DNA from 3 places in the Geobacillus sp. PK12 genome. Region 3 is predicted to be linked to each of the others. Evidence: riboswitches for the same ligand, from Rfam matches in the RefSeq annotation. Region 3 holds a riboswitch; each other region holds the start of a gene.
What was found. A riboswitch is a leader RNA that binds a small molecule or an ion and turns the genes downstream of it on or off. The one in region 3 is predicted to bind cobalamin.
Positions count from the first base shown of each region.

Region 1 (10,219 bases), on a different contig from region 3:
TTTCGTAGCCGCGCCGCTCAAAATAAGCGCCCGTCTGCCAGTCCGACCCCGGAAACGCCGGGTAGCTCCCTTTCTCTTTGGCGAGCTCCATGCTCGCTTGAATCGCCAAATACGCGATCGTTTCATACAGCTCGTCGGCATAGCGGACCGCTTCCTCCGACTCCCAGCGAATACCTTTTAACGCCAAAAGATGATGCCAGCCAAAGGTTCCAAGCCCGACAGCGCGGTATTTTTCGTTCGTCAGGCCGGCCTGCAGCACCGGAATATTGTTTAAATCAATGACATTATCGAGCATCCGCATTTGAATCGGGATGAGCCGCGCTAAAACCCCATCGGTCACCGCCCGCGCCAAGTTGATCGACGATAAATTGCAGACGACAAAATCGCCTGGGATTTTCTCAATGATGATCATCCCGTCTTTCACATATTGCCGCTTCGTCACTGTCGGGCTTTGGTTTTGCGCGATTTCCGTGCAAAGGTTGCTGCAGTAGATCATCCCGAGATGGCGGTTCGGGTTTTGCCGGTTCACTTCATCGCGGTAAAACATAAACGGCGTCCCCGACTCGAGCTGGCTGCGCATAATGCTTTTCATCACGTCGATCGCCGGCACTTTTTCTTTCGACAGCCTTGGTTCGTTGACGCATCGCCAATATTTCTCGCGGAAACTCCCGCGCCCTTTTTCCTCATCATAAAAATCTTCCAAGCTAAACCCCATCACCTTCCGCACTTCATGCGGATCAAACAAGTACCAGTCGCCGCGCTGTTCGACTTGCTCCATGAACAAGTCCGGAATGCACACGCCGGTGAACAAATCATGCGTCCGCAGCCGTTCGTCGCCGTTGTTGAGCCGCGCATCGAGAAACGCAAAAATGTCTTTATGCCATACATCCAAATAGACGGAAATGGCCCCTTTGCGCTGCCCCAGCTGATCGACGCTCACCGCTGTATTGTTCAACTGCTTCATCCACGGGATGACGCCGGAGGAAACCCCTTTGAACCCTTTGATGTCGCTGCCGCGCGAACGGATTTTGCCTAAATAGACGCCGATGCCGCCGCCCGATTTCGACAAGTTGGCGATGTCGGTGTTGCTGTCATAAATTCCTTGCAAGCTGTCATCGACCGTATCGACAAAGCAGCTTGAGAGCTGGCCGTACGACTTCCCAGCGTTGGCAAGCGTCGGCGTCGCCACGGTCATGTATAAGTTGCTTAACGCCCAATACGCTTCCTTCACGAGCGCAAGCCGCTGCTTTTGCGGTTCATTCGCCATGAGCGTCATGGCAATGACCAAAAACCGCTCCTGCGGCAATTCATACAACCGCCGCTCATAATCGCGCGCCAAATACCGGTCCGCGAGCGTGCGCAGCCCAATGTACGTAAACAGCTTGTCCTTCTCCGGATCAAGAAACGCACCGATGGCGTCGACTTCTTCTTTCGTATAACGTTCAAGCAAGAACGGACTGTACACCCCTTGTTCCGTCAGCGCAACAAGCAGCGAGTAGAAATCGCCATACCGCTCGCGTTCATCGTACCCGCGCTGCCGCGCCGCTTCACGGTACAATTGCCGCAAATACAGCCGGGCGCACACAAACGTCCAGTCCGGCTCCTCTTCATCAATGTAAGAAAGTCCTTCCAAAATAGCCGTTTGGTGCAGCTGTTCTACCGTGACGGACTCCTTTCGGCTAAGAAGCTGCCAAACACGCTCGACGTATTCATCAAGCGACAGACGGCCGAATCCAGCGGCGGCTTGCCCAATCAGCGACGCAAACTCTTCACGTGAAAACGAAACCGGCTTCCCTTGGTCATCGAGGATGATCGTTTTCGTCAATACGGTCATTCGTTTCCCCACTCCTTCAATAAAAAATCCGCTCGGGCAGGCGAGCGGATGAAACGACAGACGGAAAAAAGGCATACGAAACCCTTTTTCTTTTCCCCTATCGTTTCATCTTCTCACACCCCGAAGAACATGAAACGTTCCAAGCAAGGCAGGTCTCCTGACTCGTGCATCGTCCTACTTTGGGGCCTTCCCAGCGGCGCGCCGAACGGCTCTTGCCGCCAGTGGCCATCCCATTTCGTCCGCACATACAGTTGCGGGGGCAGTTCCGGATTCACACCGGATTCCCTATTAAGTCCTGATGGACACCATTGCTTGGCAGAACGATATGTAGTTGTACAACAAGACTTCAAAACCAATATATAGTATTTAGCATCCTGATGGAACAAGCATATACCAAAACCGGGAAAATTGCAAGAGCGGGAGAAAGCAAATTTTCTCTTTCGCTTCGCCAAAGGCAAGGAAACTGTCCGCACCATCGAAAAAGGCGTTCTAGGTGTCGCCCTTAGAACGCCCTGTCGTTTCCCTGCTACGCCTCCAAAACAGACGCTGGCCGCTCCTCGCTTTGTGCGGATGAAGCAAAATCGTACTTCTTTTCCACATACACTTGATGCCAAACCATAAACGCCAACACCGTCCACAGCTTGCGGCTGTGGTCCGCCTTGTGGCGGGCATGTTCATCCAGCAGCCGATGGAGCACATCCTTATGGAACAGATGATCGGTTTCGCTTTCGTGGATGAGCTGTCTCGCCCAGTCATACATTTCGTTTTTCAGCCAGTGGCGAATCGGCACGGGGAACCCTAATTTTTTCCGGTTTAACACATGATCCGGCACGATGCCTTCGGCGGCTTTACGTAAAATATATTTCGTCGTACCGTTGGCTATCTTCATATCAGGGGCGATTTGCCTAGCAACCTCAAATACCTTTTTGTCTAAAAAGGGAACGCGCAGCTCAAGCGAATGGGCCATCGTCATTTTGTCCGCTTTGACTAAAATATCGCCCCTTAGCCATGTATGAAGATCAATATACTGCATCCGGTTGACGGGCGGGTCATGAAGCGTTTCGCGGTAAAACGGAGCCGTCACCGCCGTATATTCGCACCCTCCTCGGTACGTTTTGAGCAGCGCCGCTTTTTCCTTTTCGCTATAGATTTTGGCATTGCCGACATACCGCTCTTCAAGCGGCGTCGTGCCGCGCTCCAAAAAGCTTTTTCCTTTCATCCCGTCCGGAAGCAGCTTCGCGATCATCCGCAACACCGCTTTTACGATGTTTGGCATACGCACAAACAGCCGCAGCGACTCTGGTTCGCGGTAAATGTTGTAACCGCCGAACAGCTCGTCCGCCCCTTCGCCAGAAAGCACAACCGTGACATGCTTTCTCGCCTCACGAGCGACAAAATAAAGCGGCACCGCCGCAGGATCGGCAAGCGGATCGTCCATATGCCACATAATTTTCGGTAGCTCTTCCATATACTCCTGCGGTGAGATGACATAGCTAATGTTGTCTACCCCAAGCTTCTCTGCGGTTTCTTTTGCGACATCAATTTCGCTGAACCCTTCCCGCTCAAATCCGACGGAAAAGGTCTTCAGGTGCGGATGGAATTGTTTCGCGATGGCGACGATGAACGATGAATCAATGCCTCCCGACAAAAACGCACCGACCGGCACATCGCTGCGCATATGGACGCTGACCGAATCAAACAGCGCATCGCGGATTTGCTTGACAAGCTCCTCTTCCGATTGGCGAATGGGGTCGAAGGATGCCTTCCAATAACGATGAATCGTGAGCGGTTTTCCGACTTGTTTCTTGAGATAATGCCCCGGCTCCAGCTTGTAAATGCCGGCCGACATCGTCAGCGGCTCAGGGACATATTGGAATGTTAAATAATGCTGCAGGGAATCGCCGTTTAGCGACTCCTGTCCCAGAGCGAGCAAGATGCTTTTCTTTTCCGAAGCGAAAAACGTGCGGTCTCCTTGCTCCGCATAAAAAAACGGCTTAATGCCGAACGGATCGCGCGCCGCAAACACCGTTTTCTCTTGCTTGTCCCAAATGACAAACGCAAACATCCCGCGCAGTTTTTCGACCGCTTTTTCTTTTTCGGCGCTGTAAAGGGCGACAATCACCTCAGTATCCGAATGCGTCGCAAACGAATATCCTTTCGCCGCCAGCTCCTCCCGCAATTCAAGATAGTTGTAAATTTCCCCGTTAAAAATGATCCAATATCGATCGTTTTCATAAGACAGCGGCTGATGCCCCGCCTCCAGATCGATGATGCTCAGCCGCCGAAAGCCAAAACTCACGTATTCATCAAAAAAATACCCCTCATCGTCGGGGCCGCGATGGGTAATCAGGCGGTTCATCTCCATCAACGTTGTTTTCCATGTTTGCTCAATCGCTCTCGGGCGATCATGAATACAGCCAATAAAACCGCACATGGCGATGATTGTCCCTCCACTTTGCTAAGAAGAATCCAAAAACTAAACGAAAAACCTTTTTGTTTAAAACTAAAATTATGGATACAAAGATACTTTCGGCTCTTCACCACAAAGTGTACTTGACAAAGAAAGACGATTATGATAGAGAAAATCAAAACAGCATTTTTCCTTTTTATACCACACATCTCTTTGAGCAACATTGCTATCATGTTTGTCTTTAAAAGTCAAGTACATCTTTTGGTGATGAACCATACTTTCATTCTATCGTACACAACGTCAAGTTTCAAAAACAATCTGTTTCCATTTTTTCAGGAACACTGCTTGCAAGATTTTCAGTTCCTCATAATATTAACGATAAAGTATGGAGAAAGTGTGAATTTCACCATTTTTGCACATCGATCTGTTACGATAAAAACACACACGTGTTACAAAGGAGTTGAGAATGGCTTGTTAGCGCTTATCCTTTTTTTGACTTTTCTCATCGTTTCCCTTTGTTTTGTTCTCTTGAGAAGACCTCTGAACGGGAGGATGGATCAACTGTCGCTCGGATTGTATATTTCCTGTTTCTTGCTATTGGCCGCCTCATTATCCTATTATGCAAGTTCGGCCCAGACAGGCGATGCCATCAAAGCCTTCATACAGAACAGAAACAGCAGAGAAACCAATCCGTCCCCCAGCAATCAAGCAAAGGAGGCGAATCGATCAGCTGCCTCTTCAAAGAAACAAGCGCTAAGGACATCCGTCCTGATTGACGCCCCTCTTTTGTCTCAGCTTCCGGAACTGCCGAGGGGATGCGAAGTAACCAGCTTGGCCATGCTCTTGAATCATGCCGGCATTCGCGTCGATAAGATGACGTTGGCGAAACAAATCAAGAAAAACCCTACTCCGTATCAAGTGCGGAATGGCCAAGTGTTTTACGGCCACCCAAATGAAGGGTTTGTCGGCGATATGTATACGTTATCGAAGCCTGGATACGGCGTGTACCATAAGCCGATCAAGCAGTTGGCTGAGCGGTACTTGCCGAACCAAATCATCGACTTAACAGGGCAATCGTTTGAGAACATCTATACATACTTGGCCAAAGGCGCACCGGTTTGGGTGATCACCAACACCACCTTTCGTCCTCTTCCTCCCTCTGCCTTTCGGGAATGGCAAACCCCGCAAGGCCCGATCAAAATCACGTACCGGGAACACGCGGTGCTCATTACGGGATACGATGAGCAGTATATTTATTTCAATGATCCATTGACCGCTGTCAAAAACCAAAAAGCGCCGAAACAAGACTTTATCGACGCTTGGGTTCAAATGGGACGGCAGGCGATTACCTACCACCGTTAGACATCGGTGAATCCGAATCGCTTGCCTTTTTTGAATTTACCGCAACCGTGCCGGGAACGTATTGGTATCATTCCCATCAAAAAAGCGCCGAGCAAGTGGACAAAGGACTGTACGGAACATTAATCGTAGAACCGAAAAATGAAGAAAAAGTCGATCGAGATTACACGCTTGTATTCGATGAATGAAAAGTGCCCCGTCATCACTTCGGGGCACCTTCCGTATGTTATTTCACATCATATCCTTGCTCTTCAATCGCTTCTTTCAGTTTTTCTACGCTGACCTTTGTTTCATCATACTCCACATCGACAGTTCCTTCTTGCAAATGCACTTCTACACGGCTGACGCCATCCAACGCTTGAAGGGCATTGGTCACTGCCGCTTTGCAATGTCCGCATGTCATTCCTTGTACTTGTAATGTAATGGTCATCGTCCATTCCTCCTTGAATGTTTATAGTTTCACGCGTTTCAAACGAAGCGCGTTGGCGACAACCGACACAGAACTGAATGCCATCGCCGCTCCAGCGATCCATGGCTCCAATAATCCGAAAGCGGCGACCGGAATGCCAATCGTATTATAAAACAACGCCCAGAACAGATTTTGCCGAATGTTTTTCATCGTTTGGCGGCTCAACTCAATGGCTTTCGGGATATGGCGTAAATCGCCGCCGACCAAGGTCACGTCCGCGGTCTCGATGGCGACATCAGCTCCTGTGCCAATCGCCATCCCAATATCCGCTTTGGCCAGAGCTGGAGCGTCGTTAATCCCATCGCCGACCATCGCCACACGTTTTCCTTGCTTTTGCAATTCCTCGACGATGTTCGCTTTGTTTTCCGGGAGCACCTCGGCGTACACATGCTCAATGCCGACTTCATTGGCGATCGCTTCCGCTGTCCGTTGATTGTCCCCTGTTGCCATATAGACATCGATGCCCATTTGTTTTAATGTTTGAATGGCTTCTTTGGAGCTTTCTTTTACCGTATCCGCGACCGCAATGATGCCGGCAAGCTGTCCATCGATGGCAACGAGCATCACTGTTTTCCCTTGTTTTTCAAGCTCTACCATTTTATCTTCATGCACAGAAATCGCTACAGAGCGTTCCTTCATCAATTTTCGCGTCCCAATAAGGATGCTTTTTCCGTCAATGACAGCTTCAATTCCGTGGCCGGTAATGGCGGAGAAGTGCTCCAATGGCTTCATCGAAATCGCTTGTTTCTTCCCGTATTCAACAACCGCATGAGCCAGCGGATGCTCCGAAGCGCTCTCGGCGGAAACCGCATAATCGAGCATGTCCTCGCGGAAGGCCAGCACATCGGTGACTTCCGGTTTTCCTTTTGTCACGGTTCCTGTTTTATCGAGTAATACGGCATTGATTTGATGCGTTCTCTCTAGGTACTCACCTCCTTTAAAGAGAATTCCCTGTTCTGCCCCTTTGCCGGTGCCGACCATAATCGATGTCGGTGTGGCCAAACCGAGCGCACAAGGGCACGCGATGACAAGAACGGCGATGGCCGCCTCAAGCGCTTTCGCCAAATCACCCGGCGCAGCAAAGAAGTACCAGATCATAAATGCAACAACCGCAATTCCGACAACAATTGGTACGAAAATACCCGAAATGACATCCGCCATCCGCTGAATCGGAGCTTTCGAACCTTGTGCCTCTTCGACGATTTTAATGATATTGGCAAGTGCTGTATCTTTTCCTACTTTTTCTGCTCGAATGGTCAGCACCCCATTTGTATTCATGGTCGCTCCGATCACATAGTCGCCTTCCTTCTTATCAACCGGAATCGATTCACCGGTAATCATCGATTCGTCTACGGAAGAGGCGCCGGAGATGACTGTACCGTCCACCGGGATTTTTTCTCCTGGCTTGACAAGGATCGTATCGCCGATCACCACTTCCTCGAGCGGAACTTTTCTTTCTTCCCCATTACGGATGACAGTAGCTTCCTTTGCCTGCAGGCTGACTAGCTTCGAGATCGCTTCGGTTGTCCGCCCTTTCGCAAGAGCCTCAACGTATTTTCCGACAAGCACAAGCGTAATCAAGACGGCGCTTGTTTCAAAATACAACCTTGGCATATATTGAGGATTCCCAAGCGTCCGAAAAGCTTCGTACAAGCTGTAAACGTACGCAGCCGATGTTCCAAGCGCCACGAGGACGTCCATGTTCGCGCTCTTGTTTCGCAACGCCCGGTACGCCCCGACATAGAAAGGACCGCCGATGTAGAACTGAACAGGTGTAGCGAAAAGAAGCTGAAACCACGGATTCATCAAGAGCTGCGGCATCGGCAAGCCCATATCAAACGGCATATGAGCCAGCATCGTATAAAGCAGCGGCAACGATAAGATGATGGAAATGGCAAGTTGCCGTTGTTTTTGTTTCAACCGCTCTTCTTTCCGGCCAGCATCGTCTTGTTCTTCGTTTCGAATTTGCCCCTTATACCCAAGCTTTTTGATTTTCTCTAAAATGTCTTCGACAGATGCAACACCCTCCTTGTATTCGACCACCGCGCTGTTTGTCGCCAAGTTGACAGCAGCGCTTGTCACACCTTCCATCCGATTCAACCCTTTTTCAATCCGCGTCGCACAGGCCGCACATGTCATTCCTTCAATATCAAGCGTCACTTTTTCCGTCGCAACGCCATACCCCAAATTCTCAATTTTCGTTTCGATATCGGCGATCGTTTGCTTCGATGGATCGTATTGAATCGTGGCTTTTTCCATGGCCAAATTGACATGGGCTTTGACGCCTTCCATCTTATTCAATACTTTCTCAATCCGATTGGCGCACGCGGCGCATGTCATGCCGGTCACCTTCAGCGTCACGGTTTTCGGCTCCCCCATTTCCCGTTTCCCCCCTTACTTCGAAAATTGTTTCATCACATCCATCAATTCGCGAATCGATTCGTCTCCGCTCCCTTCACGGATCGCTTTCGCCACGCAATGGCTCACGTGGCGTTCAAGCAGCTGCAGCCCGACTTGGTTCAACGCCGCTCTGATCGCAGAAATTTGCACTAAAATATCGATGCAATACCGATTGTCCTCCACCATTTTTTGCACCCCGCGCACTTGCCCTTCAATGCGCTTCAAGCGCTTGATGATGCGTTCGATTTCCTGTTCCGTTCGTGGAACCATTTTTTTATCCACATGATGATCTTCATAATGGTTCATCAAACATCACCTCTTTTCATTACATTATACCGGTAATGGGTATAAAACGCAACATAAGCTCCTTAATACAAATCATGCCCACCATCATCAAGCCAATTGTTCAGCTGACTCGGACTCATTGCCTACCGAAAGAAAAAGCGAACGGTGCTCACCGTCCGCTTTGGGCAATCCATTGAACAAACCGTTCGATCACCTGATCCAACAATTGGATCGTTGCTGCGTCCGTCAATTGCCCCGATTCATCGAACTTTTGGTTCACAAAATTAATCAATACCTCGTTCCCGGCAGGCGGCAACACTTTCGCAGCCAGCCCCGGGCTTTGCAAGATTTGGCGCAAATGAAGCTGGGCTCGGATTGTTCCCATCATCCCTGTCGATACTCCGACAATCATCACGGATTTATTGACCAACACTTTGTCCACACGCGACAGCCAATCTAGCGCGTTTTTCAGCACGCCGGGAACGGACCAATTGTACTCCGGTGTCACGATCAAAACCCCGTCCGCATCCGCCACTTGCCGCTTGAATGCCGCCACGACTTCGGGCGGATCGAGTTCATCGTCTTGATTGTAATGCGGCAGAGCGCCGATATCGGCAATGTCCAATTGGAATTTGTCTTTGTACCGTTCTCGCATAAACTCCGCTAATTTCCGGTTATATGAGTCTTTTCGCAAGCTTCCGACAAGAGCCACAATGTTCATCATTTTCGTCCTCCTTCAAATGGGGTTGATGGTCAATTTCCCCCGCAGCGCAAGGCGAGCGCGCATTCCCTTACTATTTTGCCATTCGATTCCATCAGCTGCCTTTTGCTTCAAATTCCCCTTGCGGTCATTCCCATTATAACTCTTCCCCGTTCGTCGCGATGACGTTTTGATACCAATCAAACGACTTTTTCTTTCTCCGCTCGAGCGTGCCGCTGCCGTCATCGTGTTTATCGACGTAAATCAACCCGTACCGTTTTGAAAACTCGCCGGTCGAGGCGCTCACGAGGTCAATGCAGCCCCATACGAGATAGCCAATCAATTCGACGCCATCGGCGATCGCTTCACGCGCTGCTTCGATATGACGGCGCAAATAGTCAATGCGGTAATCGTCGTGAATCGAGCCGTCTTCTTCCACTTTGTCATGCGCCCCAAGCCCGTTTTCCACAATAAAAAGCGGTACGCGATACCGATCGTACAACCGGTTTAAAATGATGCGCAGCCCTATAGGGTCGATCTCCCAGCCCCAGTCGCTCGCTTTAAGGAACGGGTTTTTCACCCCATCAAATACGCTGCCGGGGATGAGCTCATCATCCATCTTGTCTTTTTTCTGGGTGACGGACATATAGTAGCTTAAACCGATATAGTCGACCGTATGCTTCTTGATCAGTTCCAAATCCCCGTCGCGAATATCGAGTTTCACCCCGCGCTCGTCGAACACGCGTTTCATAAAGGATGGAT
Region 1 covers NZ_SDKL01000002.1:291,629-301,847, reverse strand. Annotated here, with positions in the region: gene ETR37_RS01985 (ribonucleoside-diphosphate reductase subunit alpha) at 1-1,909, opposite strand, end outside; cobalamin riboswitch at 1,965-2,160, opposite strand; gene asnB (asparagine synthase (glutamine-hydrolyzing)) at 2,361-4,268, opposite strand; gene ETR37_RS01975 (C39 family peptidase) at 4,716-5,606, shown strand; partial or broken gene ETR37_RS01970 (multicopper oxidase domain-containing protein) at 5,636-5,788, shown strand; gene copZ (copper chaperone CopZ) at 5,830-6,033, opposite strand; gene ETR37_RS01960 (heavy metal translocating P-type ATPase) at 6,055-8,451, opposite strand; gene ETR37_RS01955 (metal-sensing transcriptional repressor) at 8,467-8,778, opposite strand; gene ETR37_RS01950 (NADPH-dependent FMN reductase) at 8,927-9,478, opposite strand; gene ETR37_RS01945 (glycoside hydrolase family 1 protein) at 9,615-10,219, opposite strand, start outside.
Region 1: it holds a riboswitch for cobalamin, as region 3 does, so the genes downstream of both, ETR37_RS01985 (ribonucleoside-diphosphate reductase subunit alpha) here and ETR37_RS11555 (ABC transporter substrate-binding protein) in region 3, are expected to answer to the same signal.

Region 2 (10,219 bases), on a different contig from region 3:
AAGAGGGGCGGGCGTGTGGAGACGATGATTGCCGATTCAATTGAATCGATATGGAATGGTTGGGTAGAGGCGGTCTCAAAAGATCGTCTCTCTTTGAGAGATTCAATAGATAGATCGTGTCGCCGCAGTGATTTGTTCCTGCCTTCTTGCAAGAAAGAAAGGGTGTCCCGTTGCGTTGGGGACACCCTCTTTGATGATGAAGTTGTCATCCGATTAGGAAGTATGGTACATTTAATGATAATGAAAATCGTTTTTAAATCAGATGCGGAGGGAACAGTGATGGCCGATTTGTACGATGTCACCATTATCGGCGGCGGACCAGCGGGATTGTATGCATCGTTTTACAGCGGGCTGCGTCAAATGAAGACGAAGTTGATCGAGTACCAGCCGCAGTTGGGCGGCAAGTTGCATGTCTACCCGGAAAAGTTTATTTGGGATGTCGGAGGGCATGCGCCCATTACAGGAGAACAATTGATGAACCAATTGATCAAGCAGGCGCTGTTATTTGACCCAACAATCGTTTTGAATGAAAAAGTCACGGCCATCCTACGCCAACCGGACGGCACATTTTTGCTGCAAACCGCTTCAGGAGCGCAACATTGGTCCAAAACGGTCATTGTAGCAGTCGGAAGCGGCATCATCAAACCGAAAAAGCTGGACATCGAAGGGGCGGAAACATTTGAGGTGACGAATTTGCATTATACCGTCAAATCGCTCCAGCGATTTAAAGGGAAAACCGTGATCATTTCCGGCGGCGGCAATTCGGCGGTCGATTGGGCAAACGAGCTCGTGCCGATCGCCAAAACCGTTTATGTCACCTACCGAAACGAAGAGTTCAAAGGCCATGAAGCGCAAGTTTCACAGCTGCTTCACAGCGGGGCGGTTTGTTATTTTCATACATCGATTACGAAACTGATTGCTGATGCCCGCCATCATGCCATTGAGCAGGTCGAGCTGACCAACCATGCGACCGGTGAGGTCGTCCATCTGCCCGTGGATGAGGTGATCGTCAGCCATGGTTATGAAATTGACACTTCGCTTCTGAAAAACAGCCCTTTGCATATCGAAATGGTGGATGACTACTATATCGCGGGCAATGCGAACAGCGAGACTTCGGTGCCGGGGCTGTATGCGGCGGGCGACATTTTAAAGTATGACGGCAAACTTCATCTGATCGCCGGAGCTTTCCAAGACGCCGCCAATGCAGTCAACAGTGCCAAGCGGTTCATTGATCCATCAGCGGAACGATTTGCCATGGTCTCCTCTCATAACGAGCGGTTTCAAGAGAAAAATCAAGCGATCATCGAGCAGTTGATCAAGGGGGTATAGGGAGCAGGGTGAAATACCTTGCAATGAATTTCTTTTTCAGGTTTGGCAGACAAAAATAAGAAAGGGGTGTCCCGTTTCTGTCTGGGATCCCCCTTCGTTAGTTTTAACCGCGTTTGACAAAAAGCGGTAAGTCCGTATGCCCCATGCCGCGGACGTAGACGAACAGCTGGCCTTTATGATGAATTTCGTGATCCATTGCCATTTGCAACAACTGCTTGGCTGGAATTTGAATGCCGAAAATCGATGTTAAATCGAGCGTCCGGTCGAAGTCGTCATCGCTCATCGATTCGATGAGCTGCCTCGTTTTTTCCGTATATGTTTCCGCCAGCTTGGCCAAATTCGTCTCCGGCTCCTCGATTTTTTGCCGGAACAGCGATGGATCGCCGTGTTTTGCCGTATTAGCGAAATTGTAGAAGCTGAACAGCATATGCGTCGCCAGCTGCTTCGCTGTCATCGAGGTCGGCGTCGGTTTGTAATCATAATGCGCTTCGTCGATTTTGTGGATCAGTTCCAGCGTGACACGGCGGTGCGAAAGGAAATATTGCACCCATTGTTGTGCGCGGGACATGGCCATTCCTCCCTTTGGTTATGGACTTCTATTTTCTATTTTACCATAAAGGCTCTTCACCAAAAGTTGTACTTGATTTTTTCTGAACATACCCTATTTACGCTTGTGAGGGAAAATCAACAAATCCGTGATTTTTGCACATCTTTGTGCAGGAAACCGTATTGCTTGTCAAGTACATGTTGTGGTGAAGAGCCAAAAAGAAAAACGATTTTGTCCTTGACAAAATCGTTTTTCAACAGTCTGGGGTATAAATATTTATACCTTATTGTTTTGCTGATACAGTTGTACGATTTGTTCCTCCTGTTCGCTAATGATGACTTTTGGAACAGGCGTCGGTTTTTTGTTTTGATCGATGGCGACCATCGTCAAAAAGCATGTAGTGGTCAAGTGATGTTCGCCTGTAAATAAATCTTCTGTTTCGACTTTGACGAATACCTTCATGGATGTGCGTCCAGTCGAGTAGACGAATGCTTCAAGTTTTAAAATATCGCCTACTTTCGCGGACGAAATGAAATCAACTTTGTCGATCGAAACGGTGACGACCGCTTTTCGTGCATGGCGCATGGCGGATATTGCTGCAATTTCATCAATATACGCTAAAACGGTGCCGCCAAAAATCGTGCCAAGATGGTTCGTATCAGAAGGCAAAACGAGCCGCATTTGAATCGTTTTTGATTGCTCGACGTTTACTTCCATGACGGTTTCCCTCCGCAAGCCAAAAGTCGCTCCCGGTATTCGCGCGCGGCTTCCACCATCGCTTTGAGTGCGGCAATTGCTTCCTTTTCTTTTCGCGTTTTTAATCCGCAATCGGGATTGACCCAAAATTGTTCTGGACGAAGGACGCGAAGCGCTCGCTCGATTTGTTCGCTTATTTCTTTTTTTGTCGGAATGCGTGGGCTGTGAATGTCATAAACCCCTAAGCCGATTTCTTTTTTGTACTCATATGTTTCAAATGCAGCAATAAGCTCACCATGGCTTCGCGATGATTCAATGGAAATGACGTCGGCATCAAGTTTATCGATGACATGCATCATCTGTTCAAACTGTGAATAGCACATATGGGTATGAATTTGCGTTTCCTCTTTCACTGATGAGGTAGCAAGACGAAACGCCATAACGGCATCTTCCCAATAGGATGCGTGTTTTTCCTTTTTCAATGGCAATCCTTCCCGCAATGCTGGTTCATCGACTTGAATGATGCGTATGCCTTTCGCTTCCAAGCGCAACACTTCTTCACGAATGGCCAAGGCGAGCTGTGTCAGCACATGTTTTCGTGGAATGTCGTCGCGAACGAACGACCAGTTTAACATGGTTACAGGGCCTGTCAGCATGCCTTTGACAGGTTTATGGGTCAGCGACTGGGCATATACCGTTTCTTCTACGGTCATCGGTTGTTGGTAGGACACATGGCTAAAAATAATGGGCGGGCGAACACAACGTGATCCATACGATTGTACCCAGCCGTTTGTCGTGCATGCCATGCCTTGCAGCTTTTCACCGAAAAATTCTACCATATCTGTGCGCTCAAATTCCCCATGGACAAGCACGTCGAGCTGCAGTTGCTCTTGAATGTCGATCCATTTTGCGATTTCTTTCTTTATAAAGGACTTATATTGATGATCGTTCCATTCCCCTTTTTTCCACTTCATCCGAGCTTGACGCACGTCGCTCGTCTGCGGGAAGCTGCCGATTGTCGTTGTCGGCAACAGCGGGAGTTGCAAATGTGATTGTTGTATCTTTCGTCGTTTGCTGTAAGGTGTTCGGCTTACCGGAACGGCTGTGATCTCGTTTATTTGTTCTTGTTGTTTGCGGAACTTGGCTAAATTACTGTTTGTTTGTTCGTCGTATTGGATTAGCTTGTCGATTGTTGTGTTTCCTTTCATATATTCTGTCAGCATACGTATTTCATCTAATTTTTCATCGGCAAATGATAAAGCCCCAGCGAGCTCCGGCGGCAGTGAATGTTCGTGTTTTGTCGTGACAGGGACGTGCAGTAAGCTGCAAGACGGTTGAATGATCAGTTGTTCAGCAACGTTTGCTAGATGGTGAAGGAGCGTCGCTTTTTGGGCAAGCGAACTTTTCCATACATTGCGGCCATCTACAATCCCAGCAACTAATATTTTATCTTTCGGAAATCCATAGGTGTTTATGTTTTTCATGTTTTCGCCATTATCATGTACAAAGTCAAGCCCAATGCCTGCGACAGGTAAAGCAACGATTTCACGATAATGCGACACGCTATCAAAATATGTTTGTAAAATAAGGTTTATATTTGGTACACCGCGATGAAAAACTTCATATACATCACGAAATGCATCGACGATGTCATCGTCTATATCTTGGACGAGAATCGGTTCATCGATTTGGACGAATGACACGCCCGCTTCGCTTAGTTGTTTGAATAATTCTACATAAACAGGAACTAATCGTGCGAGATGTTTGCGCCACTCGTGTCGATCGTATTGCTTAGAAAGCAAAAGAAACGTAATCGGTCCAAGCAACACAGGTTTTGTTTCTAAATCGAATGTTTCTTTTACAAGGTTGTATTCTTTCAATAGGCGATTCTCCACTAATCTTGGCTTTGTTTGTCCAATTTCAGGCACGATGTAATGGTAATTTGTATTAAACCATTTCGTCATTTCAAGCGCATGTTGCCCATTTGTCCCGCGTGCCATCGCAAAATATTGCTCAAGTGTATCGTCTATTTGTTGAAATTGCTCTGGAATATATCCAAACATGAATGCTGTATCTAATACGTGATCGTATAAAGAAAAATCTCCAATTGGAATGAGATCGATTCCTTTCTCCATCTGTTTACGAATCGAATCAAGTCGAATCGCTTCCATCATTTTGGTGCATTGTTCTTTGGTGATCTGCCCATTCCAAAACGATTCTAACGTCTTTTTCCATTCTCTTTTCTCCCCAATGCGTGGATACCCTACATTTGAACTGCGGATGAACATGTGGAAGCACCTCCAGTTATTTGATCCCAATCAAGCAAAAAACCCTCTTCCAACGGAAGGAGGGTATAACTAGCTTGTATTGAGATACGTGAAGTGCCTCAATATCATATGTCCTCACTCCTCCCTATGACGCGTAGGTCGAAAGTGCATACAACAGGCAGGTCTCCTGACTTAGCTTCATCGCTGTTTATCTCCTTCCCATTTCAAATGAAACAGTGGATTGTGATAAACAGCTCTGCATCACAGTGGCGCGACCGTGTTGGATTTTCACCAAACTTCCCTTTTAAGGTTCACCACATGTGTGAACCACCTGTTGCGTGAACTGATTATTTGGTTGTATAAAATTTAGAATAAAAGAATTTTTTGTTTTTTTCAACCGAAATGTTTTTGTGAAGGGGTTTTAAGAGGCATAACGGCATAGTAAGCAGGGATATTTTTTGAGTTAATATTAGTATTTTATGTAAAAATATGTTTTTTGTGAAAATGCAGGACTGACGTGTGATTTTCATCCCCGGGTGGAGGGCAAAGTGCGCTGCCCATGGAATTTTTCTGCGAAAACAAAACACCGTTTCTTGTACATTCTTTCAGAAAGCCTTTTCCCTCTTTTCTGAAGAGTGTGCTAAATTTTTTGTGAATTGTTTCGGAGGCTCTTCACCAAAAGTTGTACATGATTTTTTCTGAACATACCCCATTTACGCTTGTAAGGGAAAATCAACAAATCAGTGATTTTTTCAAATCTTTGTGCAGGAAGCTGTATTGCTTGTCAAGTACATGTTGTGGTGAGGAGCCGTTTCGGGCGGAAATTTCCATTTGTTTCAAAGATGGGGAGGAAATTTGATCAAGTTTCACGACTTTGTCATTGACATTCAAATGTATATGGATGGTGGGAAAGACGAGGAGGAGATCCAGATGGATAAGTCGATGAGACACGACATCGCACTGTTTCGGTACAGGATGATCGCTCCGTTGGTGAATGGGCACCTCGACCTGCCTTCCGTTTTGCCTATTCGATCGAGCTTGGCTCTGTTCCCATGTCTTGATCCGACAGCTACTCTTGGCAACACCGGACGCATCCCAGCGTCGACTCGGTTCGGCCTGCTCTTGCTTTGGTTCATTTCCTCTGTGGCAACGGAAAAAATCGCCCTTATTCATTACAGAAATCTTGTGCTCCTCTCCCCCTTAAAGGAGTGGGAGGAAGCGCAATATGGTATAATTTTCTTGACGATTGGAATGCGCCAAGCCTGTTCCGTCCGTCTCTATCCGACAAAAGAACAGGAACCGTATATCCGGAGCATCATAGGATGTTGCCGATTTGTGTACAATCATTTTCTCACTCGCTGGACAGAAGGCCGCCTTGAAGGCATATGTTTGTGTGCACGAATGGTCCACGTTGAAAGAATAGTTCCTCCGGTTTTGGAAAGATGAAAGTAAACCATGAAAATCATGCACGCGAGGTAGTGGACAGGCGTCATGATGAAAAGGGGTGGGTAAAGATGGAACATCACTCTTCGTCCCATGTTCCGCGCATAAAAGTGCTCATCGCCGATGACAATCCCTTTGTCCGCGAAGGGCTGCGGATCATCTTAAGCACGTATGACGAGTTTGATGTCGCCGCGACTGTAGGCGATGGGAAAGAGGCAGTGGAATATTGTCGACATCATGAAGTTGATGTCGCGTTATTGGATGTGCGCATGCCGAACATGAATGGAGTGGAAGCGACAAAGCTTCTATGCGAGCAGACGAAGACAAAGCCGCTCATCTTGACGACGTTTGATGATGATGAATACATTCTAGACGCCATTCAATACGGTGCAAAAGGATATTTTTTGAAAAATACCGATCCGGAACGAATCCGCGAAGCGATCAAAGCGGTTTATCACGGCCAAGTGGTGATGCAGGAGATTGTGATGGACAAAATTAAGTCCAACTTAAAAGAAGAAACAGAAGCAGCCCCGAAAATCGATAAAAGCCTGTTTACGGAACGAGAGTTGGACATTATGGCGCTCATTGCGAAGGGGCTTTCGAATAAAGAGATTGCCAAACAGCTATTTCTCTCCGAGGGAACGGTGGCCAATTACATCACATCGATTTTGGACAAAACCGGACTGCAACATCGAACGCAAATTGCCGTTTATTATCTGACGGGAAAAGTCGGCTGAGGGGATGTTATGGAATCGCTGCTGATCATTTACAAGCTGATTGTATGGGGCTATGCGGCATTCGATTACATTTCATCGAAACAGAGAACGGGAGCGGGCTTTGTTCTAGTCTCTCTGATCTATTTTTGTCTTCAGCTGTTTGCCCTGATCGTTCGCCATATGAGTTGGAAAAGGGGAGCGGCGTTTGGTTCCGTTGCTCTTCTCGTTCTAGCCGCCGCCTTTGTGGAGCCGTTATGGGCGTTGTTGCTGCCTCTCAATGGGTATGAGCTGGCCTCCGTGTATATCCACCGAGTTTGGGGGATCGGGGCGGTGTTGTTGACGCCGATGATTTGGCTTGATCCATCGGCGGGGAAATTATACGGCTTTGTGGCATTGTTCAGTTTTGTCAGCGTGACGGCAGTCAAGCGGCACATCGAGCGGATGGAACAACAAGAAGATCGTTTGGATCAAATGCGCAACGATTTGCATCGGCTGACAAGAAGGATCAGCGAATATCATCAATACATCAAGCAGTCGGAATATACGTTGCAGTTGGAAGAACGGAACCGTCTGTCGCAGCGCATCCATGACCAAATCGGCCACTCGCTCGCTGGAGCGCTCATTCAGATGGAGGCGGCCAAACGGTTGATGGATGGGGACCGCGACAAGGCGAAACAACTGTTGGAAAACGCCATCCATATTTCCAAAGAAGGCATGGAACAAATCCGGATGACATTAAAACAGATCAAGCCACCGCTCGAGCAAATCGGGCTGAATCGGGTGAAATTATTCATTGAGGAATTTTCCGCCCAACATCATCTCCCGGTTCCGCTCGTATGCAAAGGGGATTTGGATGTGATTACACCAATCCAATGGAAAGTGATTTATGAGAACATTGCCGAAGCGTTGACGAATGCGAGCAAATACGCTGAGGCCACGGCCATTGCCGTTGAAATTCACGTGTTGAATCGAGTCATCAAGGTGGAAGTGAAAGATAACGGGAAAGGTGCGGCCAAGATCAAGAAAGGACTCGGGATCATCGGCATGGAGGAACGGGCGGCCTCTGTTCATGGCACGGTCATTGTCGATGGAACGAACGGTTTCTCTGTCACGACGTTGCTTCCGATTCATGAGTAAATCGTGAATTTTCTCATGTCAACGAGATGAATTCCTGCACTTACAGGAGTTCATCTTTTTTTCTATAATCAATAACACCAAGCATGGAAAGAAGGTGGAACGATGAACATTTTAGAGATCAAACAAGTGACCAAAAAATTTGGTGACTTCATCGCTGTCGATCATATGTCTCTTACGGTTGCCGAAGGAGAAATTTTTGGCTTCCTCGGAGCCAATGGCGCGGGAAAAAGCACAACCATCAATATGATTGCTGGGTTGCTGCGCCCGAATGCAGGAGAAATCAAGATTCTCGGCAAGGACATCGCCAAGCATCGCCAGTTTGCCAAACGACAGATCGGCATCGTGCCTCAAGAAATCGCCATCTATGAAAATTTGACGGCGTATGAGAATGTTGAATTTTTTGCCGGGTTGTATGGACTGCGCGGCGCGGAGTTGCGCCAGCGGGTTGAAGAGGCGCTCGAGTTTGTCGGTTTAAGCGATAAGCGCAAAATTTATCCGAAACATTTCTCAGGGGGAATGAAACGGAGGCTCAATATCGCCTGCGCTCTTGCCCATCGGCCGAAGCTCATCATTATGGACGAACCAACAGTCGGCATCGATCCGCAGTCGCGAAATTATATTTTGGCTTCGGTGAAAAAGCTCAATGAGATGGGATGCACGATCATTTATACAAGCCACTATATGGAGGAAGTGGAGGAGATTTGCACACGGATCGCCATCATTGATCATGGAAAGATCATCGCAGAGGGGACAAAGGAGCAGCTGGAAGCGATTATCACCGATACAAAAGATATTTGGCTGGAAATCAGGGGGATGGATCGGCTCAACAAGCAGCATCTTCAAGACATTCCCGGGGTCAAGGCGGTGCAATGTGAAGAAAATATGATCAAAATCAGTTCGGATATCAGTGTCAATAATTTAAACGAAATTGTGCAATGCCTGATCAATGACGGTGTCGAAATCCGTTCGCTTGAAGACAAATCACCGAACTTGGAAACGGTCTTTCTGGCGCTGACGGGGAGAAATTTGCGGGATTAGCTGTTTGGAGTGCCATCATGCGAGGGAGGTGCTTCTTTTGAATATTTTTCGCATTGCAGCCAAGGAAATCAAAAGCGATTTTCGTGATGTCCGGACGCTATTTTTTATGCTGCTGTTTCCGATCGTACTGATGTTCATCTTAGGAACAGCCCTTTCCAACACGTTTCACTGGACGATTTCCGTCGGTGATGTACACGTCTTGTACAACGATCAAAAAGCAGGGCCGTTGTCGCCGTATATTCAAACGATGATCCAAGCAGGGAAGAAAGCCCACATCGATTTTCAAAAGGCATCCGACCGGATAAAAGGAACGAAAGCGGTGCAGGAAGGAAAAGCGGATGGATACATTGAGATCCGCCCGCATGGAGTGGAGTTGTACACCAATGAGCGCAACAAGATCAAAGGAAGCATTGTAGAGGGGGTGATGGCCGCGTTTGTCGGCCGATGCCAGCTGGCGATGGCCGTTTCAGAGGTGAAGCCTGGTTTTGTTCCATCCAATAAACATGTGCATGATGAGTATATTCAAGAACGGTCGCTGCATTCCAAGCGCAAACCGGGAGCGATGGATTATTATGCGGTGGCGATGACAACGATGATTGCTTTATACAGCGCATTGCCGGGCAGTTCGTTGCTGCGGGGGGAGCGGACGCGGAAGACGGCTGATCGCCTTTTGGCTGCTCCTGTTCGCAAAAGCGAGATTTTTATTGGAAAGCTGACCGGGAACGTGGCGGCGAATTTTCTTTGTGTTGCGGTCGTCATGTTGTTCAGCCAATGGGTGTTTCATGCCGATTGGGGGCATCACGTCAGCCTCGTATGGCTGCTTCTGTTGACCGAGGTGGTCTTAGCCATCAGCTTTGGTCTAGGGATGAGCTATATGGCAAGGACGGAAGGAGCGGCGCGAACGATTGCGATGGTCATCATTCAGCTGTCTTCCTTTTTCGGCGGCGCTTATTTTCCGATCGATGAAACAGCATGGTATGCCCATTTGTCTCCGCTTTCTTGGATGAATGACACGATTTTCAAAATCGTGTATGCGAACGATTTGT
Region 2 covers NZ_SDKL01000057.1:3,737-13,955, reverse strand. Annotated here, with positions in the region: gene ETR37_RS15580 (DsbA family oxidoreductase) at 1-44, shown strand, start outside; gene ETR37_RS15575 (NAD(P)/FAD-dependent oxidoreductase) at 280-1,329, shown strand; gene ETR37_RS15570 (DinB family protein) at 1,433-1,897, opposite strand; gene ETR37_RS15565 (acyl-CoA thioesterase) at 2,153-2,593, opposite strand; gene metE (5-methyltetrahydropteroyltriglutamate--homocysteine S-methyltransferase) at 2,584-4,860, opposite strand; cobalamin riboswitch at 5,000-5,189, opposite strand; partial or broken gene ETR37_RS19855 (helix-turn-helix domain-containing protein) at 5,770-5,847, shown strand; gene ETR37_RS20815 (helix-turn-helix domain-containing protein) at 5,830-6,285, shown strand; gene ETR37_RS15550 (response regulator) at 6,354-7,019, shown strand; gene ETR37_RS15545 (sensor histidine kinase) at 7,029-8,135, shown strand; gene ETR37_RS15540 (ABC transporter ATP-binding protein) at 8,238-9,173, shown strand; gene ETR37_RS15535 (ABC transporter permease) at 9,211-10,219, shown strand, end outside.
Region 2: it holds a riboswitch for cobalamin, as region 3 does, so the genes downstream of both, metE (5-methyltetrahydropteroyltriglutamate--homocysteine S-methyltransferase) here and ETR37_RS11555 (ABC transporter substrate-binding protein) in region 3, are expected to answer to the same signal.

Region 3 (10,219 bases):
CTCATATTCGACATCCTTCACCCCTAAGCGGGCGTTCACAACCCGGGCGGCAGCGAACAAATAGTCGGACAGGCGGTTCATATATTTCAGAACAACGTCGTTGATCGGCTCCGCTTTTTGCAACGAAACGATGCAGCGCTCCGCCCTTCTCGTCACCGTGCGCGCCAGATGAAGCGCGGCAGCCGCCTTCGACCCTCCCGGCAAAATAAACTTTTCAAGCGGCGGCGCCTCTTGGACATAGGCGTCAATGCGCTGCTCCAAAAAGGCGACCATCTCCTCGGTCGCTTTATACGGCAGCTTGCCGTTGACGATGGCCAAGTCGCCGCCGCAGTCAAACAGTTCATGCTGAATTTTTTGCAATTCGGCGCAAAGATCGTGAAACCGTTCATCGTCAGCGAGCAGGGCCAGCGCCCAGCCGATGAACGAGTTCGCCTCATCGATCGTCCCATACGCCTCGACGCGCAAATGATCTTTATCAACGCGCCCGCCGACTAAACTCGTTTTTCCTTGGTCTCCTGTTCGCGTATACAATTTCACTTTTCCTCTCCCCCTTATTTCAATCGTTCCGCCAGTCCGCACCAAATGCGGTCGACGCGGCAGCACAAGGAAGCTAGTCGCTGGTAGCACATTCCCACGGCGTCGCGCCAGCGCCGTTCTTGTGGATCAACCGGAACAACGCCTTGCGTCACATCGGTGCCAATCCAGACGACCGTGCGGCCGGCCGCTCCTTCCTCCCACTGCTTCCAAGCGCAGAAAAACCGCTCCCATTCCTCTGGGTCCGGAAGGCGGCGGATGGCGGCTTCGAGCCCATCCAAGACAACTGTTTTCGCCGTCTTGGCGCCATCCGGCCACCCGTATGAATCCTGATAGCCGTCATGCCATACGATATGAACACCGTCGCTTATTCCGTACCGTTCCCGCACCCATTTTCGCTTTCCTTGGAACGCACCGCCGACAACGAAATGCACCGTTCTCCCCCTTTCCAGCGCTCGATCGTCGATTCCAGCGTATACCCGCCGGCAAACGGCGCCTCCCATTCCCAAAACGGGCGAACGTCCGGCGCATATTGTTCAAGCACGAAACGGATCGGGCCGCTGTGGGTGACGATCGCCACATGGCGGGCGCCCATCCGCCCAGCGAACGCAATCGTCTCCGCCAGCGCTTGTTCGATGCGCGCTCGGAAGTCGGCATAACGCTCCCCGCCGGGCGGCGCCGCGGAAAACGGCGACGCAAGCCATTGGCGGTAGGCGGGCTCCGCTTCCAGCTCGGCAAACGTTTTTCCTTCCCAAGCGCCAAAGTGAAGTTCGCGCCAACGGCTCGTACACCAATCCGCCCTGCGGCCGTCAAACAGCAAGGCGGCCGTTTCTTGGCAGCGGCGCAGATCGCTTGCCACGAGACAATCAACCGGACATGGCCACTCGATCCGCAAGCCGCGCAGCCGGCGATGCTCCTCAGGCGAAAGCGGTGCGTCCGTCCAGCCGATATACGCTCGGCGTCTGTTTTGTTCCGTCATCCCATGGCGGATGAGTGTAACAGCCAAATGACGCCCCATAGCACCGTCTCTCCCCCTTCGATGAACGCCCCGAGCACATCGCCGCTCACGCCGCCAAACTGCTTTTCCGCCCACGGCTTTGCCGCGAGGGAACAAAGCGCCATCACCGCGGCCAGCACTGCAACCACCGCCAGCGGAACGCCCGCCGCCGGAAGAAGCAAAAGCACAAGGCATGTCAATCCCAGCGCCCATGCTGCATCGCGCCATGAACTATATTCGCGAAGCGCTGACGCCATTCCTGTCGGCTTCGCCAGCTTGCCGGCGGAAAGAAGCCAGACAGCCCCAGCTCTTGACAGCAGTGGAATGGCAATAAACAGGGTAGGGGAAATGCCCGCTTTGATCGCTTCATGCAAAAACAGCCAGCGGAACGATAACAAACAAACGAGCGACAACACGGCGAACGCGCCGACGCGCGAATCGGACATGATCTCTTGCCGCCGCTTGGCGTCCCGGTACGAAAAAAAGGCGTCACTCACATCCATAAAGCCGTCGGCGTGCAGCCCGCCGGCAAGCCAAATGCCAATCCAAAGAAGAAGGAGAGCCAAAAAAGAAGGCGGGCCGAACGAAAGCGCCGCACAGACGCCGTACACCAAGGCAGCCAGCGCCCCGAGCAGCGCTCCAGCCAACGGCATGGTGCGCACAAGCCAGCGGACATGTGGGGCATTCCATTCAATCGAACGCCGGACCGGAATGATCGTAAACAGCTGCAGCGCCAGCAGCCAGCCATTCCATGCCCGCTTCATTGCGGCCACTGTCCTTTCTTCACACGAAGAAGACCGCATTCCACCATAGCGGCGGCTTCTGCTTCCGCGACCAACTGTTGATGAAGCCAGCCGAGCGTTTTCATGTAGCGGAACGTGCCGAGGTCATCCGGCACGCCGCCAGAAAACAACTCATTGGACACAATGACAACAGCGCGGCACACCGCCGCCCACATCTGCACTTGGTCGAGCAAGCAACGGGCAGCGGCGAACGCTCCTTCCTCTGTTTTCCATTCATCTCCGGCAAATAACACATTCGCCCACCACATAGTCAAGCAGTCGAGAAGGACAACATCAGACGGACGAAGCGCCGCCAACAACTGATCAGGCGCTTCCCACACCACCCAAGACGCCGCCATCCTCATGCGTCGCTCTTGATGGCGGCGAATGCGCTCTTTCATTTCCGCATCGACGGCCCGGGCAGTGGCAACATAATGAAGCATCTCGCCAGCGGCCAGCCGGATGGCGCACACCTCTGCCGCTTCACTTTTGCCGCTGCGCACCGCGCCGCTCACAAACACGATCATCCATCCCACCTCGCAAGCGCCTCAAGCAGCCGGTCATTCTCCACCTGCGTTTTGACGGCGAGCCGGATGTAGCGGCCGTCAAGCCCCGGGAAATTCATCGTATGGCGCGGCACAACCCCTTCCTTCAACAAATGAAAAAACAGCTCCTCTGTCCGCCCTGAACGCGGACGCAACAAATAAAAGTTCACGACCGATGGCGAGACGGCATACCGGCCGGCCGGCAGCGACCGAAACACGCGCTCCCGCTCGGCGGCGATCCGTTCTTTCGTCCACTTGACAAACGATTCCATCGCCATGAAACGAAGCGCCAATTGTTGGGCGATGCCGTTTGTGCTCCATGGCGGCTGATGCGTTTTCAGCGAAGCGATCACCGCCTCGTCAGCAGCGACATAACCAAGGCGCGCGCCGGCCAGGTGATGGATTTTTGTCAACGATCGAAGCACAATGAGGCGCGGATAGCGTCCCAACCAGCGCATCGCCGTAAACCCGCCGCGCCAAAACGGATAAAATGCTTCATCGATGATTACATAGGTGCCAGCCGTGTGCGCCGCGTCCACCAGTGATCTCAATTCACCCTCCTCCATCACCGTCCCCGTCGGATTGTTCGGATGGCATAAAAAGATAATGTCTTGCTTGCCTGCCCAGGCAGTCGCTTCATCCAAGTCATAAGAAAAGCCCCGCGCTTCATCGGCCGCGAATCCCTCCACATCGCATCCATAAGCGAGACAGGCGCGCCGATACTCGGAAAACGTCGGCTCCAAGATGCCGACGCGCCGACCGGCAAATAGCGCGGCCAACAAATAAATCGCCTCCGCCGCCCCGTTCGTCATCAGCACTTGTCCGGGTCGAATCTGCTCCTGCTTGGCAACGAGCTCCCTGAGCGCCTTCGCTTCCGAATCCGGATACTCCCCGGCCCAGCGAATCCACTCCTCACCGCTCGGCCAAGCTGACGGCGGCAGCCGGTACGGATTCGTATTGACGCTGAAATCAATGTATTCGTCTGGAGGGGCCAATCCGCATTGCTCATACAACGCGCGCGGATTCGCCCCATGCGCCGGCCAACGCAACGATTATCCCCCCAATCCATAGCAATAATGTAAACACTAGCACCGTTCCAATCATGATGCGGACCGCTTGGCGAATGTGGGCGGCGCGAAGCGGGGCGGCCGGGTCACCGAGCGTCGGCCTCCTCGAGACCACGCCGCCGTATGTATTCGTTCCGCCGAGCTGCACCCCAAGCAGCCCGGCCATCGCCGCCTCAAGCCAGCCGCTGTTCGGGCTTGGGTGGCGGCGGGCATCGCGAAATAAGATCGACAGCGCCAAACGAAAGCGGCGGCCGCCAAAGACCAACACCATCACAAGCGCCGTCAGCCGCGCTGGAATGTAGTTGAGCGCATCGTCCAGCCGCGCGGCCGCCCAGCCAAATTCGCGATACTTCTCATTTTTGTAGCCAATCATGGAATCACACGTGTTCACCGCCCGGTACAATAACGCGAGCGGCGCACCGCCCAAGGCCGCATAAAAGAGCGGAGCGGTGATGCCGTCGCTCGTGTTTTCCGCCACCGTCTCCACGCAGGCGCGGGTGATGCCGGCTTCATCGAGCCGCTCGGTGTCGCGGCCGACGATCATGGACAGCGCGCGGCGCGCCGCAGGAAGATCGCCTGCTTCCAGCGGCCGGCGCACATCCTCAGCCGCCTCAGCGAGGCTTTTCGTCGCAATGGCGGTGAAAATGAGGGCCGCCTCGATCGCCACCCCTACGTATACGGACAGCGCGTAGCCCACATAAACGATGAACGCCGATATCCCGTAAACAGCGGCCAACACGACCGCCACGGCCGCCGCCCCTTTCGTCCGCCGCTTTGTTCCTTGATTCCAGCGGCGATCAAGCCACGCAATCATCATTCCCATCCCGCGCACCGGATGCGGCAGCCAGCGCGGATCGCCCACGAGGGCATCGAGAAACAGCGCCAACGTCAATGCGGCCAAATGGGTCATCGCCGTTTCCTCCGCTTCTCCCAGCGGCCAAGCGCCTCAACTGTTGCCTCATACACAAGCCGGCCGAGCGCCCGGCCAAGCTCCGTCGCCGTTCCGGCATAGGCAAAGACCTGCCCGGTTTGCGTCGCCGCCACAGCGAGCGAATCGGTCGACGTACCGGTGGCAAGCGTCCCGGTTTCCGGGTCGCAAACCGAACAGTCGGCGAGCGCTTTTGCCTTCGCTTCTGTCGCTGTCATCACCGCCTGGACAAACGCTGCTTCCGTCAGCACTCCGTCAATGACCACCACCATGTTGATCGTCCCCGGTCTTGCCGCTAGCGGCTGATGCTGCCACGCCCGAGCGGCATCGACGGCATTGCCGACGCCAGCGGTCGCCATGACCGCAACCGAAAACGCTTCCCCTTCTTTCTGAAGCCAAACAGCATCCCGGACATCAACCGCCGTCATCATGCCGACCGTTCGTTCCGGCGGAAACCCGTGCTGCTCCAAATAGCGGCGCATGTCTCCTTCCGCATCACTGCAATCGTAATCCAACCCGACTTGGCGGTTGACAAAATGGGTCGCCCATTGAAATCCGGCGCCGATCAATGCCGAGGACAGGACGCGAAGCGGCGCGGCCGCAGTAAGCACAGCGGCGTCATCAAGAAAGGAAAGCCGCAGCCCGCCGACCGGCGATTCCCCTTGCTTCTTGTTCGGCATGAACGAAAACATCGGCGTTGCCGACGCCGGATGGGCCAGACGCACAATCGGCGCGGCAAACACTTCCTCAAGCAACGCCGGCGTCATGACATCCGCAGGGGCGCCGAGCGCGGCTATTTTCCCTTTGTTCAGCACGAGCACCCGATCGCAATACAAGCTCGCCGCATTCATATCGTGGAAAACGGCGACGACCGTCAAGCCGCGGGCGTGCGCCGCTTCGGCGAGCCGGTCCAAAAGCCGGACTTGGCCGCTCACATCCATATGGTTCGTCGGCTCATCGAGCAAGAGCAGCTTGGGCTCTTGGGCGAGTGCGCGGGCCAAATAGGCGCGCTGCCGCTCGCCGCCGCTCAATCGTTCGAGCGGTTCATCGATTTTCCCCGTCAGGCCGACGGCCGCAAGCGCGTCTCGGAGGGCGGCTTCATCGTCCTCCGTCCACGTCGGAAAGAAGCCGCGCTGATGAGGATAGCGGCCGAGCGCCACCGTTTCCCTCACCGTATAGCCGGGCGCCGCCTCCGCTGTCTGCGGCAAGACGGCGGCCATCCGCGCCCATTGCTTCGCAGACAGCGCCGAGAGCTTTCGGCCATCGATGACGATCTCCCCGCTTGCCAGCGGCAGCTCTTTGCTGATGAGTTTGATCAAAGTCGTTTTCCCGCTGCCATTCGGCCCTAAGATGCCGAATATTTCGCCTTTTTCCACGGCAAACGTCACACGATCAAGCACTTGCTTTGGTCCATACCGATGCGATACGGCCCGCACCTCGAGCATCATCATCCCATCTTTCGCTTCATTTTTCGGAAAAACAAGACGGCAAATAGCGGGGCGCCGATCAGCGCGGTGATGACGCCGATCGGCAGTTCGCGCGGTTCGATGATCGTCCGCGCCGCCACATCGGCAAGCACAAGAAACGCACCGCCGTACAAGAGCGACAGCGGCAACAGCACCCGGTAGTTCGGCCCGCACACAAGCCGAACCATATGCGGAACGACAAGCCCGACAAAGCCGATCGTCCCTGACACCGACACCGCCGCGCCGGTGAGCAGCGCCGCTGCCGTCAAAATGATGACTTTTCGGCGCGTAACATCAACGCCGACATGAAGCGCCGCCTCCTCGCCAAAGGCAAACGCGTTCAACTCGCGGCTGTTGGCGATGAGCACTGCGGCCCCAACGAGAAAAAACGGCAGCAACAGCCCGCTGTATTTCCAGCCGCGCATCGCCACGCTCCCCATCAGCCATGAGATGATTTGCCGCAATTCTTCCCCGGTCAACGCGATCATGAGCGAAATGAACGCGCTGAAAAACGCGCCGAAGATAATGCCGGCTAAAATGATCGTCTCAACCGACATGCGCCGCTCCACAGCGCGAGTGAACGCCAAAACGGCGGCAAGCGTCGCCATGCCAAACAAGATGCTCACGACCGGCAGCGTAAACGTGCCAAAGAACGGCCATTGCCAGCCGAGAAAGATGACGAGCACCGCCCCGACCGACGCGCCGGACGAGACACCGAGCGTGTACGGATCGGCGAGCGCATTTTTTAACAGCCCTTGAAACGCGGACCCGGCCAGCGCCAATGACGCCCCGACCAAAAACGCAAGCACGACGCGCGGCAAGCGGATCGCCATCACGATCGGCACCCAATCAGCCGGAATGTGGCGAGGCAGCGCCGCTCCGAACCATTCAGCCGCCAAAATGCGGACAATAGAAGAAAAGGGAATCGACAGCGATCCTGTCGATATCCCTACGAGCAACGATAACACGGCCGCGGTGACGGCCAATATATACATCCACATTTTACTTGAACACATCCGGGTAAATGGCTTTGGCAAGTTCCTCGACCCCTTCGACAAGGCGCGGACCCGGTCGGCTTACTAAGTCGGTGTTGACGTCATACACCCGCTTGTTTTTCACCGCCGGCACGTCTTTCCAAGCGGCGCGCGCCAACACTTGCTTCGCTCCGCCGTATGTCGTGATGATGACATCCGGCTTATAGGCCACGGCTTTTTCTTCCGTCACCATCGGCCAGCCTTCCAAGCTGCCGGCGACGTTTTTCGCTGAAATCACTTGAAGCATCTCATCCATAAACGTCCCTTTGCCGGCCGTATACAGCTGCGGCGGCGGCGACACTTCAATCCAGACATTGGCCTGTTTGTCCGCCGGGATTTGTTTCGCTTTTTCTTTGATTTTCGCAAGCTTCTCTTTCATCTCATCAATCACTTGCTTCGCTTTGTCTGTCGTCCCGGTCGCTTTGCCGATCAAGTCGATGGACGCATATACATCGTCGAACGACTTCGCGTCATTGACGACAAGCACGGTAATGCCGGCGTCTTTCAATTGCTTGAGGCCATCGCGCGAGTTATGGGCGCTTGACGCGTGGGCCAAGACGAGATCCGGTTTGAGCGAAATGATTTTCTCGACATTAAACTCCATGCCGCCGATTTTCGTTTTCGTTTTGACGTCTTCCGGATAATTGTCAAAATCGCTGACGCCGACGATCTTATCGCCCAACCCCAACGCATAGGCGATTTCCGTATTGCTCGGGATGAGCGAGACGATTTTTTTCGGTTCCGCTTTGATCGTGACATCCTCGCCAAGCCCGTCTTTCACTGTCACTGGAAACGCCGCTTGTTCCGTTTTCGGCTCGTCTTTTTTCGCAGGCTCGGTGCTGCCATTCGCCCCGCCACAGCCGACGAGCACGGCGGCCAAAAGGAAGAACACCGCCACCACCGCCGGCCATGTCCAACGTTTCATCCGTCATTCCCCCTTCAGTGATGTATGTACAATAAAAAACGCCCATTCCGCCTAAATCTGGGAATGAGCGCGAAACAGACCGCCAATGGGCACAACAATGCCCTGTACGACTGTTTCCGCGTCTCACCCCCCGAAGATTCGGAAACTGCGGCAAGCAAGGCAGGTCTACTGGCTCATGCTTCATCCTACTCTGAAGCCTTCCCGTACGGAAAACAGCGCAAGCCATCTGTCCGTACAGTGGCGATTTCATTTCGTCCGCATTGACAGTTGCGGGGACAGCTCCGGATTCCCACCGGATTCCCTATTAAGCCGTTTCGGCACCTTGCTGCAAATGGATTCAGTTATGGGATATGGACATTTTTATATTAAAACAGCGTTTGCCGTTTGACAACTATTTTTATAGAAAACTGGCAGCCAGCTCTCCAAACCAGCGTTCCCAGCCAAGCGTCCGCCTAACCGCCATAGGAAAAGGCGCCCCGCCTTTATGCAAGACGCCTTTCTGACTGCCGGCTCCACTCGTCACTGTTGAATATATTTGTCAAACACAAAACCAAAATCTTTGACCGTATAGTTCTTTTTCGCTTCCGTCAGCCAGCGAAAAGCGTATTCATTCACGGCCTGAAAATCCGCCGACACATTGGCGCCGTCGCCGCGCATGTTGGCAAACACCTTGGCCGCCAGTTCCAAACTCCGCTCCGCATAGTTGAACTTCGTTTCGTTTTCATGGCAAATGTCCGCGATCGCCAGCAGCGATTTATACAAGTCTTTCAGTTCCTCGATATGCTTTTTATGCACATCGATCGAGTATGCGTGCGGGCCGATTTTAAATTTGATTTCCGCATCCAAATCGACCGTCCCGGCTGTTTCGAGCGACACGTCGGAAATCGGATGCTTATAGTAATCGTAGCGGCGCAGCGTCCGTTTTTTGCTCGCGGCGCTCGTGCCGTCCAGATGAATGAGCGCGCGGTTTGTGAAGCAATATTCATCGGATTTCGACTTGATGAGAAAATAGATTTTTTCTCCATCCTCGTGCATCACATAATCATCGGCATCCACTTTGTCGTAGTCTTTCGGCTGAATAACCGAGCCGATGTCGCTTAGCCCAAGCACATCGGCGGCGACTTTTCCAAACATGCTCATGTTCCTCCGGCTCCTTCCACGTTTTATCGGCGCCCACCTATTGGCGGATGAACGGCGTTTTGCCTTAACAAGGCGCCGTAATCTCATACCTTTCATCTATGTAATACGTCGAGATCGGAAAAACGTTTCATCGCCTCTAAAAATCAAAGACCCGACGCCTTTTATGACGGCGTCAGGCTTTACAAGCGACTACAGTTCCCCGCTTAGACGGGAGTCTTTGTTCGTGAGCCGCAAAAAGATCAGGTAAAATTCAACAACAGCAAATCCGCCCCAAACGCCGTGGCCAGTTCGGCGTTGGTGACCGCCGGATACAGCGGCGCAAATTCCCCGACGACTTCCGCGACGATCACCCTGCCTTCTGACGCTTGAATCGATTGTTTTAACACATGGTGCAATCCGACTGGAATGAGCAGCCGGTTGAGGAACCCGAAAATGCCGACGCCAACCGCCCCGGCGCCGACGATCCAATGGCCGACCGCGTTGATGCCATCTTGAATCGGCGGCCATACATAGCCAAAAATCAAGGCAAGCACGAGCATGACAAGCGATGTCACGATCGGCACAAACCGCCGGCCGCCGAAGAAGCCGAGCCAATCCGGCAGCTTGATATCATGATAACGGTTATATAAAAGCCCGGCGATCACCCCGGAGAGGATGCCGCCCAACACAGACATATTGATGTCCTTATCAATCGCGGCGGCCCCTTTTGTCAAGACAAAGTAACCGATCGCGCCGGCCAGAGCGGCGGCGCCGTTGCCATCTTTCGCAAAACCGATCGCCACGCCGATGGCGAAAATGAGC
Region 3 covers NZ_SDKL01000033.1:97-10,315, reverse strand. Annotated here, with positions in the region: gene ETR37_RS11600 (cob(I)yrinic acid a,c-diamide adenosyltransferase) at 1-537, opposite strand, end outside; gene ETR37_RS11595 (bifunctional adenosylcobinamide kinase/adenosylcobinamide-phosphate guanylyltransferase) at 552-968, opposite strand; gene ETR37_RS11590 (histidine phosphatase family protein) at 902-1,552, opposite strand; gene ETR37_RS11585 (adenosylcobinamide-GDP ribazoletransferase) at 1,510-2,295, opposite strand; gene ETR37_RS11580 (bifunctional adenosylcobinamide kinase/adenosylcobinamide-phosphate guanylyltransferase) at 2,292-2,840, opposite strand; gene cobD (threonine-phosphate decarboxylase CobD) at 2,837-3,907, opposite strand; gene cbiB (adenosylcobinamide-phosphate synthase CbiB) at 3,864-4,835, opposite strand; gene ETR37_RS11565 (adenosylcobinamide amidohydrolase) at 4,832-6,304, opposite strand; gene ETR37_RS11560 (FecCD family ABC transporter permease) at 6,301-7,335, opposite strand; gene ETR37_RS11555 (ABC transporter substrate-binding protein) at 7,322-8,278, opposite strand; cobalamin riboswitch at 8,420-8,618, opposite strand; gene ETR37_RS11550 (PH domain-containing protein) at 8,798-9,412, opposite strand; gene ETR37_RS20805 (DUF7916 family protein) at 9,658-9,768, opposite strand; partial or broken gene ETR37_RS11545 (PTS transporter subunit EIIC) at 9,787-10,219, opposite strand, start outside.